One region of the Pseudomonas sp. KH_017 genome, then DNA from elsewhere that is predicted to be linked to it. Evidence: riboswitches for the same ligand, from Rfam matches in the RefSeq annotation. Region 1 holds a riboswitch; the other holds the start of a gene.
What was found. Region 1 has a riboswitch for cobalamin ahead of cobO (cob(I)yrinic acid a,c-diamide adenosyltransferase). Riboswitches for the same ligand answer to the same signal wherever they lie in the genome.
Positions count from the first base shown of each region.

Region 2: it holds a riboswitch for cobalamin, as region 1 does, so the genes downstream of both, cobW (cobalamin biosynthesis protein CobW) here and cobO (cob(I)yrinic acid a,c-diamide adenosyltransferase) in region 1, are expected to answer to the same signal.

Region 1 is NZ_CM174509.1:1,773,809-1,777,886, forward strand. Features, by position in the region: gene AC3IT6_RS08070 (PQQ-dependent sugar dehydrogenase) at 1-830, opposite strand, end outside; gene AC3IT6_RS08075 (hypothetical protein) at 897-1,481, opposite strand; cobalamin riboswitch at 1,635-1,867, shown strand; gene cobO (cob(I)yrinic acid a,c-diamide adenosyltransferase) at 1,950-2,561, shown strand; gene AC3IT6_RS08085 (cobyrinic acid a,c-diamide synthase CobB) at 2,558-3,958, shown strand; gene bluB (5,6-dimethylbenzimidazole synthase) at 3,955-4,078, shown strand, end outside.
Region 2 is NZ_CM174509.1:2,833,587-2,837,664, forward strand. Features, by position in the region: gene AC3IT6_RS12870 (CbtA family protein) at 1-385, opposite strand, end outside; gene AC3IT6_RS12875 (CbtB domain-containing protein) at 397-588, opposite strand; cobalamin riboswitch at 710-935, opposite strand; cobalamin riboswitch at 1,146-1,358, shown strand; gene cobW (cobalamin biosynthesis protein CobW) at 1,462-2,532, shown strand; gene cobN (cobaltochelatase subunit CobN) at 2,536-4,078, shown strand, end outside.

The sequences.
Region 1 (4,078 bases):
ACCGCGGTCCACAACGCGCCACTGTGCGGTTCCCAGGCCATGCCGTTGGGGTTGCGCAGGCCCCAGGCGAAGATCCGCTGCTGGCCGGTGGCACGATCCACTTCCCAGATCGCCGCGCGACCTTCTTCCTTGTCCATGCCGTTTTCGGCGACGTTGCTGTTGGAACCCACGGTCACGTAGAGCTTGCTGCCGTCCTTGCTGGCGATGACGTTTTTCGTCCAGTGGTGGTTCAGCGGGCCGCCCGGCAGGTCGACAACCTTGATCGGCGGCGACTTGATCTGCGTATCGCCACTTTCATAGTGAAAGCGCAGCAGACGATCCGTGTCGGCCACATACAGGTCATTGCCGACCAGGGTCATGCCAAAGGGCGAGTTGAGGTTTTGCAGAAACACCGTGCGGGTTTCCGCGACGCCATCGTGGTCCTTGTCGCGCAGCAAGGTGATGCGGTTGGCGCTGGGCACCCTGGCTCCGGCACGGCCCATGACTTTCTTCATCACCCAGCCGCGAATGCCTTTACCGTCTTCGGGTTTGGGTGGTGCACTGGTTTCCGCTACCAACACGTCGCCATTGGGCAGCACATAAAGCCAGCGCGGGTGATCCAGGTCTTCGGCAAAAGCGGCCACTTGAGTGCCCGTGGCGGCGACGGGTTTCGCACCCTGTGGCCAGCCGATGGCCGGGGCGATGTTCACGGTCGGAACCAGTGTCTTGTTGGGTTCTGGTAGTCGGGGTGATGGGCCGGTACCGTCGGAGACTTGCAGGCGGGAGGTCTCGCCACAAGCGGCGAGCCCTGCGCCAAGCGCGATAACGAGAACGAGCGGGGGCGTGCGCATGCTGGTCTTCCCTATGAATGCCTTGTTCTAATCATAGAGAAGCGTTGTCGTGCGATGGTTCAACCCTCAGCCGCGGGCTTCCTTGAACAGCACCGCAATGCCGGGGTGATAGTTGCCGGCTTCGTTGCGCAACTTGCGGTAGGCATAAGGGAAATACCAGGCGACAGCGCAGCTGTGTTCCTTTTGCAGGTCGTCGACCATGTCCTGGAGTTCTTCCGGTGTGGCGCCCTGCTGGGCTTTTTGCGGGGCGACGAACAGGCAGCCGAGTTTCAGGTCGCTGGCGTGGCTCAGGCGCTTCGCATCGCTGGCGATGTCGAGCAAGGCCTGGGACAGGTTGAGGCTGTTGACCCGTGGCCAGCGCTGGCTGGTCTGGATGTAGGCGCGGGTTTCGGGCGAGGCCAGGAGCAGGTCGGCGCGGCTGTTGCGTTCGCCTTCTTCGGTCTGTTTGCGGGTGGGCGCTTGTTGCAGCGTGACCATCTCGGCCATCCAGGCGGCGGCAGACAGCAGTCCGAGATTGGCCTTTTCGTCGTGCCAGTACGGTGTGTCGCCATCACCGCGGACGGCATTGTAACGGTCGATGCATTCGAACCAGCGCTCGAGCACCGGGCGCAGGAATTCCAGCTTTGGATTGCTGATGATCATGCCTTGCATGGGCTCACCCTTGTTGTTGTGTTGTGAGTTTGTGGCTCTTTGATATCACTGCTGAGAGCGTGGCACAAGATTGACGTCAGTTTATTGATTGATGGCAGTTATTCGGTCGATGGCCTCCCGGCTTTAATTGACGCTCCACCCCCAACCCTCTAACCTTCGCGGCTTGTTTCAGGTGCTCTGTGGCTTGGGTCGACAGAGTGAAACAGGGAAGCCGGTGAGTGAGTCCTTCTGTTGGTCGAAGGCCCGCAATTCCGGCGCTGCCCCCGCAACGGTAAATGAGTGAAAACTGTGTGTGATGCCACTGTGTCGATTTGATGCGGGAAGGCGCACGGTCTGGCCCCGCGCCACTCATGAGCCCGGAGACCGGCCTGATTCATCCAGCGGCATCACGGTGGGCGATGCCAGGCTTGTTGCCTTCTATTCTTGTGCCTGCCCGCCGTTATTCCTGCCTAAACGGAGAGCTCCCCCATGACTGATACCCCTGATCGTGACGAACGCCATCTGGCGCGCATGCAGCGCAAAAAAGCCGTGATCGACGAGCGCATCGCCAATTCCCCGAACGAGTGTGGCCTGCTGCTGGTACTGACCGGCAACGGCAAGGGCAAGAGCAGTTCGGCTTTCGGCATGCTTGCCCGCGCCATGGGGCACGGCATGCAATGCGGCGTGGTGCAGTTCATCAAGGGCCGCAACAGCACGGGCGAAGAGTTGTTCTTCCGGCGCTTTCCCGAGCAGGTGCGCTTTCACGTGATGGGCGAAGGTTTTACCTGGGAAACCCAGGACCGCCAGCGCGACATCGCCGCCGCCGAAGCCGCCTGGGCGGTGTCCCGGGAACTGCTGCGCGATCCATCCATCGGCCTGGTGGTGCTGGATGAACTGAACATCGCCCTCAAGCACGGCTACCTCGATCTCGATCAGGTGCTCAGCGACTTGCAGGCCCGACCACCGATGCAACACGTGGTGGTCACCGGTCGTGCCGCGAAGCCGGAAATGATCGAGATGGCCGACACCGTCACCGAAATGGGCGTGATCAAACACGCCTTTCAAGCCGGGATCAAAGCGCAGAAAGGCGTCGAATTGTGAGTCAGCCTCGGCACTGTCCGGCGGTATTGATTGCCGCGCCGGCTTCCGGCCAAGGCAAGACCACCGTCACCGCAGCGCTGGCCCGATTGCATCGCAATCAGGGGCGCAAGGTCCGTGTGTTCAAGTGCGGCCCCGACTTTCTCGATCCGATGATCCTCGAACGCGCCAGCGGTGCGCCGGTGTATCAACTGGACATGTGGATGGTCGGCGAGCAGGAGAGTCGCCGGTTGTTGTGGGAAGCCGCCGCTGAAGCGGACCTGATCCTGATCGAAGGCGTCATGGGGTTGTTCGACGGTACGCCGTCGAGCGCCGATCTGGCGCGGCATTTCGGTGTGCCGGTGCTGGGTGTGATCGATGGCACCGCCATGGCCCAGACCTTCGGCGCACTGGCCCTGGGGCTGGCGCGATATCAGCCGGACTTGCCGTTCGCCGGCGTGCTGGCCAATCGTGTCGGCACGCTGCGCCACGCGCAACTGCTCGAAGGCAGCCTGACTGAAGGTTTGCGCTGGTACGGCGCGCTGTCCCGGGAAACCGGGATCGAATTGCCGAGCCGGCACCTGGGGCTGGTGCAGGCCAGTGAGTTGAACGATCTCGACCTGCGCCTCGATGCGGCGGCCGATGCCCTGGCCAGCAGTTGCGAGGTCGCGCTGCCACCGGCAGTCGAATTCGCCGCCCCTGATGTCATCGCGGCCGAACCGCTGCTGGCCGGTGTGCGCATTGCCGTCGCCCGCGATGAAGCCTTTGCGTTCACCTACGGCGCGAGCCTGGATCTGCTGCGGGCGATGGGCGCCGAGTTGTCGTTCTTCTCGCCGATCCGCGACCGTGCGTTGCCGGAGGCGGACAGCCTGTATCTGCCGGGTGGTTACCCGGAGCTGCACCATGTCGCGCTGGCGCAAAACACCGCGATGCTCGACGCGATCCGCGCCCACCACAGGGCAGGCAAACCGTTGCTCGCCGAGTGCGGCGGCATGCTGTATCTGCTCGATTCCCTGACCGATGTCGAGGGCACTCGCGCCGAACTGGTTGGCTTGCTGGCCGGTGATGCGGTGATGCAAAAGCGTTTGGCAGCGCTGGCGTTGCAGGCGGTGGAACTGCCGGAAGGTTCGCTGCGCGGGCACACCTATCACCATTCGCTGACCACCACTGAACTGGCGCCGATTGCCCGGGGCTTGAGCCCTAACGGCGGGCGCGGAGCGGAGGCGGTCTACCGTGAGGGGCGGATGACCGCCTCTTATGTGCACTTTTATTTTCCGTCGAACCCTTCGGCGATTGCCGCGCTGTTTGCGCCTGACCTTGAAGCCGCCTTCGCGAGCAAGCCCGCTCCCACAGGGGATTGCGTTTCTTCAGGCAGCTCACCTTCAAATGTGGGAGCGGGCTTGCTCGCGAAGAGGCCATGAGCGACAACGCATTCTCTGAAGCCGAACGCGCAGCGGTCTATCGTTCCATCGCCGAACGCCGCGATATGCGCCACTTCAGCGGCGGCACCGTCGAGCCCGAATTGCTGCGGCGCCTGCTCG
Region 2 (4,078 bases), 1.1 Mb from region 1:
GTGGCAGGCCGAGGGTCGGCGCGAGCACGAACGTCGCATAACCGGCCAGGCCCCAGAGCAGGCCTTGCGAGGTTTTGGTCGGCGCACGCAAGGTGTACAGGCCGGCCAGCATCAGGGCGAAACCGACGGCCACTACCAGGTTGCCACCGGTGGTCGACAGCACGCGCTGCCAGCCGTCTTCCGGCTCCCAGGCTTGTGCGTCGTGGGTATGGGCAGCCATCGCACCGTCGGCGTGTTCATGCATTGCAACAGCGGCCGGTTCGGTTTTTTCGTAGGTCTCGGCCTGCAAAATCAGCGGAGCGACCCAGAAGCTTTGCAGCAGGGTCAGCAGCAGGGCGGCCAGCAGCCCGGTGAAACCTGCGGTTTGCGCAATACGCTTGATCATGTCGACAGCTCTCAATGGCACGGGAACGCGGAGCTGTGACGGGTATCGTGGGCGGCGTTGTGCACCGCTTCGATGTGCGAGAAACCGGCGAAATACACAAGGCTTGCGCCCAGGATCGACGCGCAGACGGCGGCGGCCAGACGTTGGGTCAGGGTTGAGGTGGTGCTCGCGGATGTGTGTTCGGCGCTGCTGATGATCGACATGGCGTTTCCCTCTGGTCTGTCAGCGGGGAATAAGAGCGCATGCAAAAACCCGCACGACCAGGCGCGCAAGGTTTCAAACAGCGCCCGCCCACCGCGGGTTTGTTGGTTCAGTGACCGTACTGGTCACTTTGTGTTGCGGGCCGGTCTCCGGGCTCACGAGGGGCAAAGGCTTGGGCCTGAACCTGAAAGCATCACCTTCCCATGCCGCAGTGGCACAGTGGATCTGACGCTTCGCTCGCTTACCGTTGCGGGGGCAGCACCGGACTGACATGGCTTAAGAGTAAAGCACATGATTCACCGGTTTCCCGTTTCACCCTGTGAAGGGCACCCGTAACAAGGTGTGTAGGAGAGCATGGGCGGGGGTTGGGCGTCAATTGGCAAGGGTTCTCAATTCGGAACCGAGGCGTGGCCTTCGCGAGCAAGCCCGCTCCCACCTTTTACCGTATCCCCATGAAAGAACCCGATTCAATGTGGGAGCGGCGGTGCGACGATTCGACTTGCTCGCGAAGGGATCACCGCCGATTTCAAGTGAACATTGACCCGCCCCAAGACCATGCGTAGCCTTGCGCTTTCGAGGTTCTTCGGCGTTTGCCGAAGCTAAGAAGGGAACGCGGTCGATGCCGCGGCTGCCCCCGCAACTGTGAACGGTGATGTTCGTTGCCACGCCACTGCAGGCTCAAACCATGAGGCCGGCGGGAAGGCGCAGCGAATGCCAGGCTCAAGGCCGGCACACCGTCAGCCAGGAGACCTGCCTCGTCACAGATTCTCACTTTCAACCGGGCGGGGTGATCCGGTGGCGAACTCTTCAGGCACGCGCGTCCGCGTTGTCGGTCGTCGTCCCGTATGCCCGTCACATTAGCCATAGGGCATCCGATGAAAACACTGGCCAAACTCCCCGTCACCATCGTTACCGGCTTTCTCGGCTCGGGTAAAACCACGCTGCTGCGGCACATGCTCGACAACGCCCAGGGTCGCCGCATCGCGGTGATCGTCAACGAATTTGGCGAGTTGGGCATCGACGGCGAAATCCTCAAGCAGTGCTCCATCGGTTGCACCGAAGAAGAAGCCAACGGCCGTGTCTATGAACTGGCCAACGGCTGCCTGTGCTGCACCGTACAGGAAGAATTCTTCCCGGTGATGCGCGAACTGGTGGCCCGTCGCGGCGATCTGGACCACATTCTCATCGAAACGTCCGGCCTGGCCCTGCCCAAGCCGCTGGTGCAGGCCTTCCAGTGGCCGGAAATCCGCAGCGCCTGCACGGTGGATGCGGTGATCACCGTGGTTGACAGCCCGGCCGTGGCCGCCGGCACCTTCGCCGCGTTTCCGGATCAGGTCGACGCCCAGCGCAAACTCGACCCGAACCTGGACCACGAGTCGCCGCTGCACGAACTGTTCGCCGACCAACTGGCCAGCGCTGACCTGGTGATCCTCAACAAAACCGACCTGATCAACCCGGCGGACCTGGCCCGCGTGCGCCTGGAAGTCGCCGAGGAATTGCCGCCAGCGGTGAAAATCATCGAAGCCAGCAGCGGTCGCCTGCCGCTGGACGTGCTGATCGGTCTGGGTGCCGGCTCCGAAGAACACATCGACAGCCGTCACAGCCACCACGACCATCATCACGATGGTGACGATGATCATGACGACCACGATCACGACGCCTTCGATTCGATCTCCATCGAACTGCCGCAAGCCGACGAAAGTCTGCTGCTGGATGCGCTGACCCAACTGGTGGTCCAGCACGGCATCCTGCGGGTCAAGGGTTTTGCGGCGATCCCGAACAAGCCGATGCGCCTGCTGATCCAGGCCGTGGGCACGCGTTTCGACAAGCACTTCGACCGCCAGTGGGGCGCTGAAGAAGCGCGAGTCACCCGCCTGGTGCTGATCGGCCAGGAACTGGACTCCACTGTTCTCGAAGCGCAATTGCGCGCCGCGCTCAGCGTGTAAGCCATGCACCTGCTCAGGACCCAGCCCGGCGGTTTCGTGTCGGATGACAACATTGCCGACCTTGGACAAACCCCCTCCGAGCTGGTGGTCCTGTGCAGCGGCGACTCCAGCCTGGCGCTGCTCGCCGAAGCGGCGCAGCAGTTGCCCGACGATTACCCGAGCGTGCGCCTGGCCAACCCGATGCAGGTGCAGAACCATGCCTCGGTCGATTTGTACGTCGATGAAGTGCTGCGTCACGCCAGGGTGATCCTGATTTCGCTGCACGGCGGCATCGCCTATTGGCGTTACGGCATCGAGCGCCTGGTCGAGCTGTCGCAGCGCGGCGTGCAGGTGATTCTGGTGCCGGGTGATGATCGCCCGGACCCGGAGCTCAGTGACCTGAGCACCGTCGGTGCCGAGGATCGCGACCGGCTCTGGCAGTTTTTGCGCCAGGGCGGCATGGGCAACGCCCTCGATTTCTTCCGCTGCCTGGCCAACCGCTGGCTGGCGCGTGATTACAGCTGGGGCGAGCCGCAAACCCTGCCACGCACGGCGATTTACCATCCGCACAAACACTGCGCCGCACTGAGCGACTGGCAAGCCGATTGGCAAGCGGGTCAACCGGTGGCGGCGGTGCTGTTTTACCGCTCGCATTTGCAGGCGGCGAACACGGCTTTCATTGATGTTTTTTGCCAGCGCTTGCAGGCCGCGGGGTTGAATCCGTTGCCGATCGCGCTAGCCAGCCTGAAAGAGCCCGGTTGTCTTTGCGTGGTCGAGGACTGGCTGGATGAGGCCAGCGTCTCGGTGATTTTGAACACCACCGGCTTCGCCCAATCCAGTCCTGAAGCACCGCATCTGCGCCCGTTTCGCCGCAATATTCCGGTGATCCAGGCGATTTGCGCCCAGGACAACGAACCGGGTTGGCGCGCCAGCGAACAGGGCCTCGGCCCCCGTGACCTGGCGATGCACATAGCCTTGCCGGAACTGGACGGACGCATCATCAGCCGCCCGATCAGTTTCAAGGACCTGGCGTGGCGCAGCGAGCGCAGTCAGTCGGATGTGGTCTGCTACCGGGCCCAACCTGAGCGTATGGATTTCGTTGCCGAACTGGCGCGGCGCTGGGTCGATCTGGCGCGGGTGCCCAATGCTGAAAAACGCATTGCCTTGATTCTTGCCAATTACCCGACCCGCGACGGTCGCATCGGCAATGGTGTCGGCCTCGATACCCCGGCCGCCGCGCTGAATATCCTGCGGGCGCTGCATGCCGAAGGTTATCCGTTGCCGGCTGAGTTGCCGGACAGCGGCACCGCGCTGATCCAGCAGTTACTGGGCGGCGTCAGCAACGATCTCGAGACCCTCGACCAGCGTCCGTGCCAGCAAAGCCTGGGAATGGATGACTATCTGGCGATGTTCAACGCACTGCCCGAAGTCAATCGCGCGGCGGTGCTCGAACGTTGGGGCGCGCCGGAAAGCGACCCGATGTGTCGCAGCGGGCGGATGATGATTGCCGGCCTGCGCTTTGGCCTGACTTTTGTCGGCATTCAGCCGGCGCGGGGTTATCAGGTCG